DNA from 2 places in the Fictibacillus sp. EA-CB0309 genome. Region 1 is predicted to be linked to the other one. Evidence: a T-box and tRNA genes for the amino acid it is inferred to sense, from the RefSeq annotation. Region 1 holds a T-box; the other holds one or more tRNA genes.
The links. The T-box of region 1 lies ahead of proS (proline--tRNA ligase). A T-box ahead of a tRNA ligase gene usually reads a tRNA of that ligase, here a tRNA-Pro.
Positions count from the first base shown of each region.

Region 2: it encodes a tRNA-Pro, which carries the amino acid that the T-box ahead of proS (proline--tRNA ligase) is inferred to sense. The anticodon was not compared.

Region 1 covers NZ_CP169271.1:2,751,929-2,756,269, forward strand. The annotation lists gene ACEWFH_RS15345 (dicarboxylate/amino acid:cation symporter) at 1-98, opposite strand, end outside; gene proS (proline--tRNA ligase) at 228-1,658, opposite strand; T-box leader at 1,705-1,917, opposite strand; gene ACEWFH_RS15355 (LysM peptidoglycan-binding domain-containing protein) at 2,126-2,572, shown strand; gene ACEWFH_RS15360 (glycosyl hydrolase family 18 protein) at 2,590-3,174, shown strand; gene ACEWFH_RS15365 (hypothetical protein) at 3,153-3,449, shown strand; gene ACEWFH_RS15370 (sugar phosphate isomerase/epimerase family protein) at 3,708-4,341, opposite strand, start outside.
Region 2 covers NZ_CP169271.1:187,890-192,230, reverse strand. The annotation lists rRNA gene ACEWFH_RS01300 (23S ribosomal RNA) at 1-919, shown strand, start outside; rRNA gene rrf (5S ribosomal RNA) at 1,067-1,181, shown strand; tRNA gene ACEWFH_RS01290 (tRNA-Val) at 1,194-1,268, shown strand; tRNA gene ACEWFH_RS01285 (tRNA-Thr) at 1,283-1,358, shown strand; tRNA gene ACEWFH_RS01280 (tRNA-Lys) at 1,367-1,442, shown strand; tRNA gene ACEWFH_RS01275 (tRNA-Leu) at 1,452-1,535, shown strand; tRNA gene ACEWFH_RS01270 (tRNA-Gly) at 1,564-1,638, shown strand; tRNA gene ACEWFH_RS01265 (tRNA-Leu) at 1,653-1,741, shown strand; tRNA gene ACEWFH_RS01260 (tRNA-Arg) at 1,749-1,825, shown strand; tRNA gene ACEWFH_RS01255 (tRNA-Pro) at 1,833-1,909, shown strand; tRNA gene ACEWFH_RS01250 (tRNA-Ala) at 1,930-2,005, shown strand; rRNA gene ACEWFH_RS01245 (16S ribosomal RNA) at 2,132-3,680, shown strand; tRNA gene ACEWFH_RS01240 (tRNA-Ile) at 3,769-3,845, shown strand; tRNA gene ACEWFH_RS01235 (tRNA-Ala) at 3,870-3,945, shown strand; rRNA gene ACEWFH_RS01230 (23S ribosomal RNA) at 4,079-4,341, shown strand, end outside.

The DNA of each region.
Region 1 (4,341 bases):
GCTGCATCCTTGCCCATTGTTGAGCCAACGACACTTCCGGCAATAATAGCCAAAAGTAAAATAATAGGCGAGCGGTATGCTTTCCACGTATTTTTCATAAAACATTCTCTCCTTAAATAGATTCATAGCCACTTTATCTATTTTATACTGAAAAAATATTTTTCATAGAGTTTAACGAAAAAAAGTAAGGGAAGGGGACAGACCCGGGTCTGTCCCCTTGCTTTTACTTAATACGCTTTAGCCCAATAGACGAGGTGCTTGCCTTCTTGCTCGCAGCACACACACTTTTCCGAGACCTTTTCTTGTTCAAATGGCATACATCTCGACGTTGCACCTGTTTCGTCTTTAATGAAGTTTTCACATGCTTCATCTCCGCACCACATCGCTTTTATAAAGCCACCTTTGTTCGCAAGGCTATTTTTAAAGTCATCAAATGATGTCACCGTTGTTGTTTGGTTTTCTCTATGTGTTTTTGCTTTTTCAAACAAGTTGTTTTGGATATCCGTAAGAATCTGCTGAACTTGAGTTTCTAGATCTTGCAGAGATACTGTTTGTTTTTCTCCTGTATCACGGCGAACTAAGATAACCTGCTGCTGTACAATATCACGTGGTCCGACTTCTAAACGGAGAGGAATCCCTTTCATCTCATACTCGTTAAATTTCCAGCCTGGTTTCTTATCACTAGCATCAATTCCTGTTCGGATTGTTTTAGAAAGCTTTTCTTTTAGGTCGTATGCAAAATCAAGGACACCTTCTTTATGCTGAGCGATTGGAACAATCATAAGCTGAGTTGGTGCAATCTTTGGAGGCACGACCAGTCCTCTGTCGTCTCCATGTACCATGATCATCGCCCCGATAATTCGAGTCGTAAAGCCCCATGAGGTTTGCTGAACGGTTTGGAGTTTGCCTTCTCTGTTCGTAAATTCAATGCCGAACGCTTTTGCAAAACCGTCTCCCAAGTGATGTGAAGTTCCAGACTGCAACGCTTTTCCGTCATGCATAAGACTTTCAATGGTATACGTGTATTTCGCGCCAGCAAACTTTTCCTTCTCTGTCTTCTGTCCTTTGATGACCGGAATGGCGAGATATTCTTCGCATAGTTCGGCGTATACGTTAAGCATGCGAACCGTTTCTTCATGCGCCTCTTCATCTGTTTCATGGCACGTATGACCTTCCTGCCAGAGAAATTCGAGTGTTCGAAGGAAAGGTCTTGTTGTCTTTTCCCATCTCACAACGTTTGACCACTGGTTGTATAGCTTTGGCATATCGCGATATGAATGGATAATGTTTTTAAAATGCTCAGCAAAAAGCACTTCTGATGTTGGACGGACACATAGACGTTCTGTCAGCTTTTCTTCACCGCCATGCGTAACCCACGCGACTTCAGGTGCAAAACCTTCAATGTGGTCTTTCTCTTTTTGCAGAAGGCTTTCTGGAATGAAGAGAGGCATGTATACATTTTCATGACCTGTTTGCTTGATTTGGTTGTCGAGCTCCTTTTGAATGTTTTCCCAAATCGCATAGCCGTAAGGTCTTAGAATCATGGACCCGCGAACACTTGAATAATCGATAAGTTCAGCTTTTGTTACAACATCTGTATACCACTGCGCAAAATCATCTTCCATGCTTGTTACGTCTTTTACAAAATCCTTTGCCATTGTTTGTACTCCTCACTATTAGAAAATAAAAAAAGCCATGCTCATCATTAGGGACCAAAAATTGGCGGTACCACCTTAATTCAAAGCATAGCTTTACACTCTTTCATGATAACGGTATTGAACCGCTGATATCTTCTACTCGTTTCAGATACAGAACTCAGAGGCAGGTTCGATTGGTTGTCAGTAGGAACCTTTCACCATGAAGTTCCCTCTCTATAAAAGACAAGATCAATGTACTAATCCTCTTCCATGTTTCACTGTTGATATGTTTTTTTGAAATTATATGTGATATTGGCATGAACTGTCAAATATAATTTTAAATTATTCATATGCATCCCACTTTCGCTTTTCCACTGTATAACGTTGATGTAGAAGGGGGACAGACCCGGGTCTGTCCCCCTTCCTGTTTCTCATATTTCGCTTCTAGATTAAATACATTAGTTACAGAGCATAAGGAGGCGGATTTTATGGATATTCATGTGGTTCAACGAGGTGATTCTCTTTGGAAAATTTCTCAGCGCTATGGTGTTTCAATAACATCAATAGTAAGAACAAATGCTATAGAAAATCAAAATGTGCTGGTCGTTGGCCAGGCACTCGTTATCCCCAACGACTTTCCTACTTATAGAATTCAGGCAGGTGATACTCTCTTTGAAATAGCTAGCCGCTACGGAACAACTGTTGAAAGTTTAATAGGTTGGAACAACATCCCTCTTGCTTCCGTTATTTATGAAGGTCAAGTGATAGATATTCCGATCCATGTTATCAAACAAGGGGAGTCTCTTTTTATGATTGCCAATCGATATGGAACATCGGTTGCTGATCTGCAAAAAGAAAATCGAATCGGAAACCCTAACCTTGTTTACGTAGGTACAAGACTTTCCATACCATACAAGAGGCCGGTAAAGAAGTAAACTCCTATGTTACGAACATGGGAGAGGCCAATCAGACAGAAGTTAGAAATGTAGGTTCATACTTAACCTACATCACGCCATTCAGCTATTCTGTAACCCGTACAGGGGAATTAACGTCTCTGCAGGATGAAGGAATAATCGCTGCAGCAATAGTCAACCGAGTTGCTCCTCTTATGGGAGTTTCCAATATAGAAGGAGATATGTTTAACTCCGATTTGATTAAAACCATTTTAGACAGCGATTCACTTCAGGAAACCGTACTTAACAACATATTGAACACGATGCGTGCAAAGGGGTTTCGCGGTGTTAACTTTGATTTTGAATATGTTTATCCAGAGAATAAAGAAGACTATAATACCTTTTTACGCCGCGCCGTCGCAAAATATAAACCATTAGGTTATTCGGTGTCTTCTGCCTTGGCACCCAAATACAAAGAAGATCAGCCTGGGTTATTGTATGAAGCTCATGATTATAAAGCACATGGTGAGATTGTAGATTTTGTAGTTGTCATGACGTATGAGTGGGGCTGGTCAGGCGGCCGCGCGATGGCGATCGCACCACTTGATGAAGTAAAAAAGTATTGGATTATACAGTTAGCGTAATTCCTCGCGAAAAAATCATGATGGGCGTCCCAACGTACGGACGTGACTGGACACTTCCTTTTGTTCAAGGAACGCAAGCCAAAACGTTAAGTCCTGTTGCGGCTGTTAATCTAGCAGCAAAGATGAATGTCTCCATTCAGTTCGATGAAGGTGATGCTTCCCTTGGTTTAAATACCGCGACAATCAGGGGAAAGAGCATGAGGTATGGTTTGAAGACGCAAGAAGCATGCAGGCCAAGTATCAAACAGCTATTGATTATAATCTGCGCGGTGTGAGTTTCTGGGTACTCGGCATACCATTTCCACAAAACTGGCCGGTGATTCGAGATACAATGCGGGTAAGAAAGATTTAGATTTCGATAGTAATGGTTTTTCAAGTATGTTTTTTGTTTGTTTTATTTAACAGTTTGTAAGAAAAAAGCCAGAAATCTGATGTTCAGATTTCTGGCTTTTCTTAAATCAAAGGGGTGTGCACCCACAAATACAAATCAATGTGATTTGTATTTGTTTGGGAGTCAGAACCCCTACTTTTTACTACACCCACCACATTTCGGCTGGCTGTTCTGCGATGAGGATTGACTGCAGGTTCTTCACCGCACGCGTGAATCCTTCTTCAATCGACATGATCGGATCTTCATGCTCGATGCTAACAACATAGTCGTATCCATACGTACGAAGCGCACTCATCATGTCCGACCAGTCTTGAACGGAGTGGCCGCATCCAACTGACCGGAAGCTCCATGCACGGTTTTGAACTGCGCCGTATGGCTGCATGTCTGTTAAGCCGTACATGTTGATGTTATCTTGATCTAAATACGTGTCTTTTGCGTGGAAGTGATGGATTGCTCCAGCTTTTCCAAGAATCTTGATTGCAGCTACTGGATCGATTCCTTGCCACCAAAGGTGTGATGGATCCAGGTTTGCACCAATTGCATCACATGTCTCTTCACGAAGTTTCAACAAAGTATAAGGAGTGTGTACTAAGAAACCGCCGTGAAGTTCTAAACCGATCTTCACGCTATGCTCTTTAGCAAATTGACCCCAAGTACGCCAATAAGGAATTAGCTTTTCTTCCCATTGCCACTTCAACACATCACTGTACTCGTTCGGCCAAGGCGATACCGGCCAGTTCGGATACTTAGCGTTTTCTGAATCCCCTGGAACACCG
Region 2 (4,341 bases), 1.4 Mb from region 1:
GACTTGGATACTGTCTCAACGAGAGACCCGGTGAAATTATAGTACCTGTGAAGATGCAGGTTACCCGCGACAGGACGGAAAGACCCCATGGAGCTTTACTGCAGCTTGATATTGGATTTTGGTACAGCTTGTACAGGATAGGTAGGAGCCTGAGAAGCCGGAGCGCCAGCTTCGGTGGAGGCGTCGGTGGGATACTACCCTGGCTGTATTGAAATTCTAACCTTGAACCGTGATCCGGTTCGGAGACAGTGTCAGGCGGGCAGTTTGACTGGGGCGGTCGCCTCCTAAACAGTAACGGAGGCGCCCAAAGGTTCCCTCAGAATGGTTGGAAATCATTCGCAGAGTGTAAAGGCACAAGGGAGCTTGACTGCGAGACCTACAAGTCGAGCAGGGACGAAAGTCGGGCTTAGTGATCCGGTGGTTCCGCATGGAAGGGCCATCGCTCAACGGATAAAAGCTACCCTGGGGATAACAGGCTTATCTCCCCAAGAGTCCACATCGACGGGGAGGTTTGGCACCTCGATGTCGGCTCATCGCATCCTGGGGCTGAAGTAGGTCCCAAGGGTTGGGCTGTTCGCCCATTAAAGCGGTACGCGAGCTGGGTTCAGAACGTCGTGAGACAGTTCGGTCCCTATCCGTCGCGGGCGCAGGAAATTTGAGAGGAGCTGTCCTTAGTACGAGAGGACCGGGATGGACACACCGCTGGTGTACCAGTTGTTCCGCCAGGGGCATAGCTGGGTAGCTACGTGTGGACGGGATAAGTGCTGAAAGCATCTAAGCATGAAGCCCCCTCAAGATGAGATTTCCCATCACGTTAAGTGAGTAAGACCCCTTAGAGATGATGAGGTTGATAGGTCTGGTGTGGAAGCGTGGTGACACGTGGAGCTGACAGATACTAATCGGTCGAGGGCTTATCCTTAAAATGCATAAACGTTTGGAAACGTCGTATCTAGTTTTGAGAGAACATAAAAAAAATGATGAAAATCATTAAAAAATCTCTTGCATTTATGAATTACATAGAGTATAATTTTATCTTGTCGAGATAAAAAATAACTCGCTAATCTGGTCTAGTGATGATGGCGAAGAGGTCACACCCGTTCCCATACCGAACACGGAAGTTAAGCTCTTCAGCGCCGATGGTAGTTGGGGGTCTCCCCTGTTAGAGTAGGACGTCGCTAGGCTAGATATAAAATGGAGGATTAGCTCAGCTGGGAGAGCACCTGCCTTACAAGCAGGGGTCGGCGGTTCGAACCCGTCATCCTCCACCATTTATTCTTTACTTGCCGGTTTAGCTCAATTGGTAGAGCAACTGACTTGTAATCAGTAGGTTGGGGGTTCAAGTCCTCTAGCCGGCACCATTTTGCACGAGCCATTAGCTCAGTCGGTAGAGCATCTGACTTTTAATCAGAGGGTCGAAGGTTCGAGTCCTTCATGGCTCACCATTTATACACGCGGGTGTGGCGGAATTGGCAGACGCGCTAGACTTAGGATCTAGTGTCTTTGACGTGGGGGTTCGAGTCCCTTCACCCGCACCAATTTCCTTTTTGAAAACAAAATATGTTTGCGGAAGTAGTTCAGTGGTAGAATACAACCTTGCCAAGGTTGGGGTCGCGGGTTCGAATCCCGTCTTCCGCTCCAAAGTTATTGTATGTGCCGGGGTGGCGGAACTGGCAGACGCACAGGACTTAAAATCCTGCGGTAGGTGACTACCGTACCGGTTCGATTCCGGTCCTCGGCACCACATACATGCGCCCTTAGCTCAGCTGGATAGAGTGTTTGACTACGAATCAAAAGGTCGGGAGTTCGAATCTCTCAGGGCGCGCCATGTTTTACGGGAAGTGGCTCAGCTTGGTAGAGCACCTGGTTTGGGACCAGGGGGTCGCAGGTTCAAATCCTGTCTTCCCGACCATTATAACAAATATGTTATTTGGGGCTTTAGCTCAGCTGGGAGAGCGCCTGCCTTGCACGCAGGAGGTCAGCGGTTCGATCCCGCTAAGCTCCACCATTTTTCAGAAAATGTTTCTGACATTTTCTTTTTTATTGCAAAAAAGTTCTTTGAAAACTGAACAAAAGAAATAGGTAAGGAATTAAATTAATTCCGTCAGTTTTAAAATCGAGCAAGACAAACACTTTTATGGAGAGTTTGATCCTGGCTCAGGATGAACGCTGGCGGCGTGCCTAATACATGCAAGTCGAGCGAATGAAGAGGAGCTTGCTCCTCTGATTTAGCGGCGGACGGGTGAGTAACACGTGGGTAATCTGCCTGTAAGACGGGGATAACTCCGGGAAACCGGGGCTAATACCGGATAATAAGAAGAAACGCATGTTTCTTTTTGAAAGTCGGTTTCGGCTGACACTTACAGATGAGCCCGCGGCGCATTAGCTAGTTGGTGAGGTAACGGCTCACCAAGGCGACGATGCGTAGCCGACCTGAGAGGGTGATCGGCCACACTGGGACTGAGACACGGCCCAGACTCCTACGGGAGGCAGCAGTAGGGAATCTTCGGCAATGGGCGAAAGCCTGACCGAGCAACGCCGCGTGAGCGATGAAGGCCTTCGGGTCGTAAAGCTCTGTTGTTAGAGAAGAACAAGTACGAGAGTAACTGCTCGTACCTTGACGGTACCTAACCAGAAAGCCACGGCTAACTACGTGCCAGCAGCCGCGGTAATACGTAGGTGGCAAGCGTTATCCGGAATTATTGGGCGTAAAGCGCGCGCAGGCGGTCTCTTAAGTCTGATGTGAAAGCCCACGGCTCAACCGTGGAGGGTCATTGGAAACTGGGAGACTTGAGTGCAGGAGAGAAAAGTGGAATTCCACGTGTAGCGGTGAAATGCGTAGAGATGTGGAGGAACACCAGTGGCGAAGGCGGCTTTTTGGCCTGTAACTGACGCTGAGGCGCGAAAGCGTGGGGAGCAAACAGGATTAGATACCCTGGTAGTCCACGCCGTAAACGATGAGTGCTAGGTGTTGGGGGGTTCCACCCTCAGTGCTGAAGTTAACACATTAAGCACTCCGCCTGGGGAGTACGACCGCAAGGTTGAAACTCAAAGGAATTGACGGGGGCCCGCACAAGCAGTGGAGCATGTGGTTTAATTCGAAGCAACGCGAAGAACCTTACCAGGTCTTGACATCCTTTGACCACTCTAGAGATAGAGCTTTCCCCTTCGGGGGACAAAGTGACAGGTGGTGCATGGTTGTCGTCAGCTCGTGTCGTGAGATGTTGGGTTAAGTCCCGCAACGAGCGCAACCCTTGACCTTAGTTGCCAGCATTCAGTTGGGCACTCTAAGGTGACTGCCGGTGACAAACCGGAGGAAGGTGGGGATGACGTCAAATCATCATGCCCCTTATGACCTGGGCTACACACGTGCTACAATGGATGATACAAAGGGTTGCAAAGCCGCGAGGCCAAGCCAATCCCAAAAAGTCATTCTCAGTTCGGATTGTAGGCTGCAACTCGCCTACATGAAGCCGGAATTGCTAGTAATCGCGGATCAGCATGCCGCGGTGAATACGTTCCCGGGCCTTGTACACACCGCCCGTCACACCACGAGAGTTTGTAACACCCGAAGTCGGTGGGGTAACCCTTTTGGGAGCCAGCCGCCGAAGGTGGGACAGATGATTGGGGTGAAGTCGTAACAAGGTAGCCGTATCGGAAGGTGCGGCTGGATCACCTCCTTTCTATGGAGATTATGAAACAGCTTCGACTGTTTCGTAAGTACACCTATTCTTCTTTTGTTCAGTTTTGAAGGAACTTAACTTCCTTTAGGGGCCTATAGCTCAGCTGGTTAGAGCGCACGCCTGATAAGCGTGAGGTCGATGGTTCGAGTCCATTTAGGCCCACCATTTTCATAATTTAATTCCCATTATGGGGCTTTAGCTCAGCTGGGAGAGCGCCTGCCTTGCACGCAGGAGGTCAGCGGTTCGATCCCGCTAAGCTCCACCATTGCACATCTTACGATGATGCATTTTTAAATTGTGTTCTTTGAAAACTAGATATCGACATCCAAACAATATGCAAGGCAGATAGATATTTATCTGCGCCAAGCAAGAATCTTTGATGTGTAAACATCATATAAGGTTAAGCTAGAAAGGGCGCACGGTGGATGCCTTGGCACTAGGAGCCGAAGAAGGACGGGACGAACACCGATATGCCTCGGGGAGCTGTAAGTAAGCATTGATCCGGGGATTTCCGAATGGGGGAACCCACCATCCGTAATGGGATGGTATCCATATCTGAATACATAGGGTATGAGAAGGCAGACCCGGGGAACTGAAACATCTAAGTACCCGGAGGAAGAGAAAGCAAATGCGATTTCCTGAGTAGCGGCGAGCGAAACGG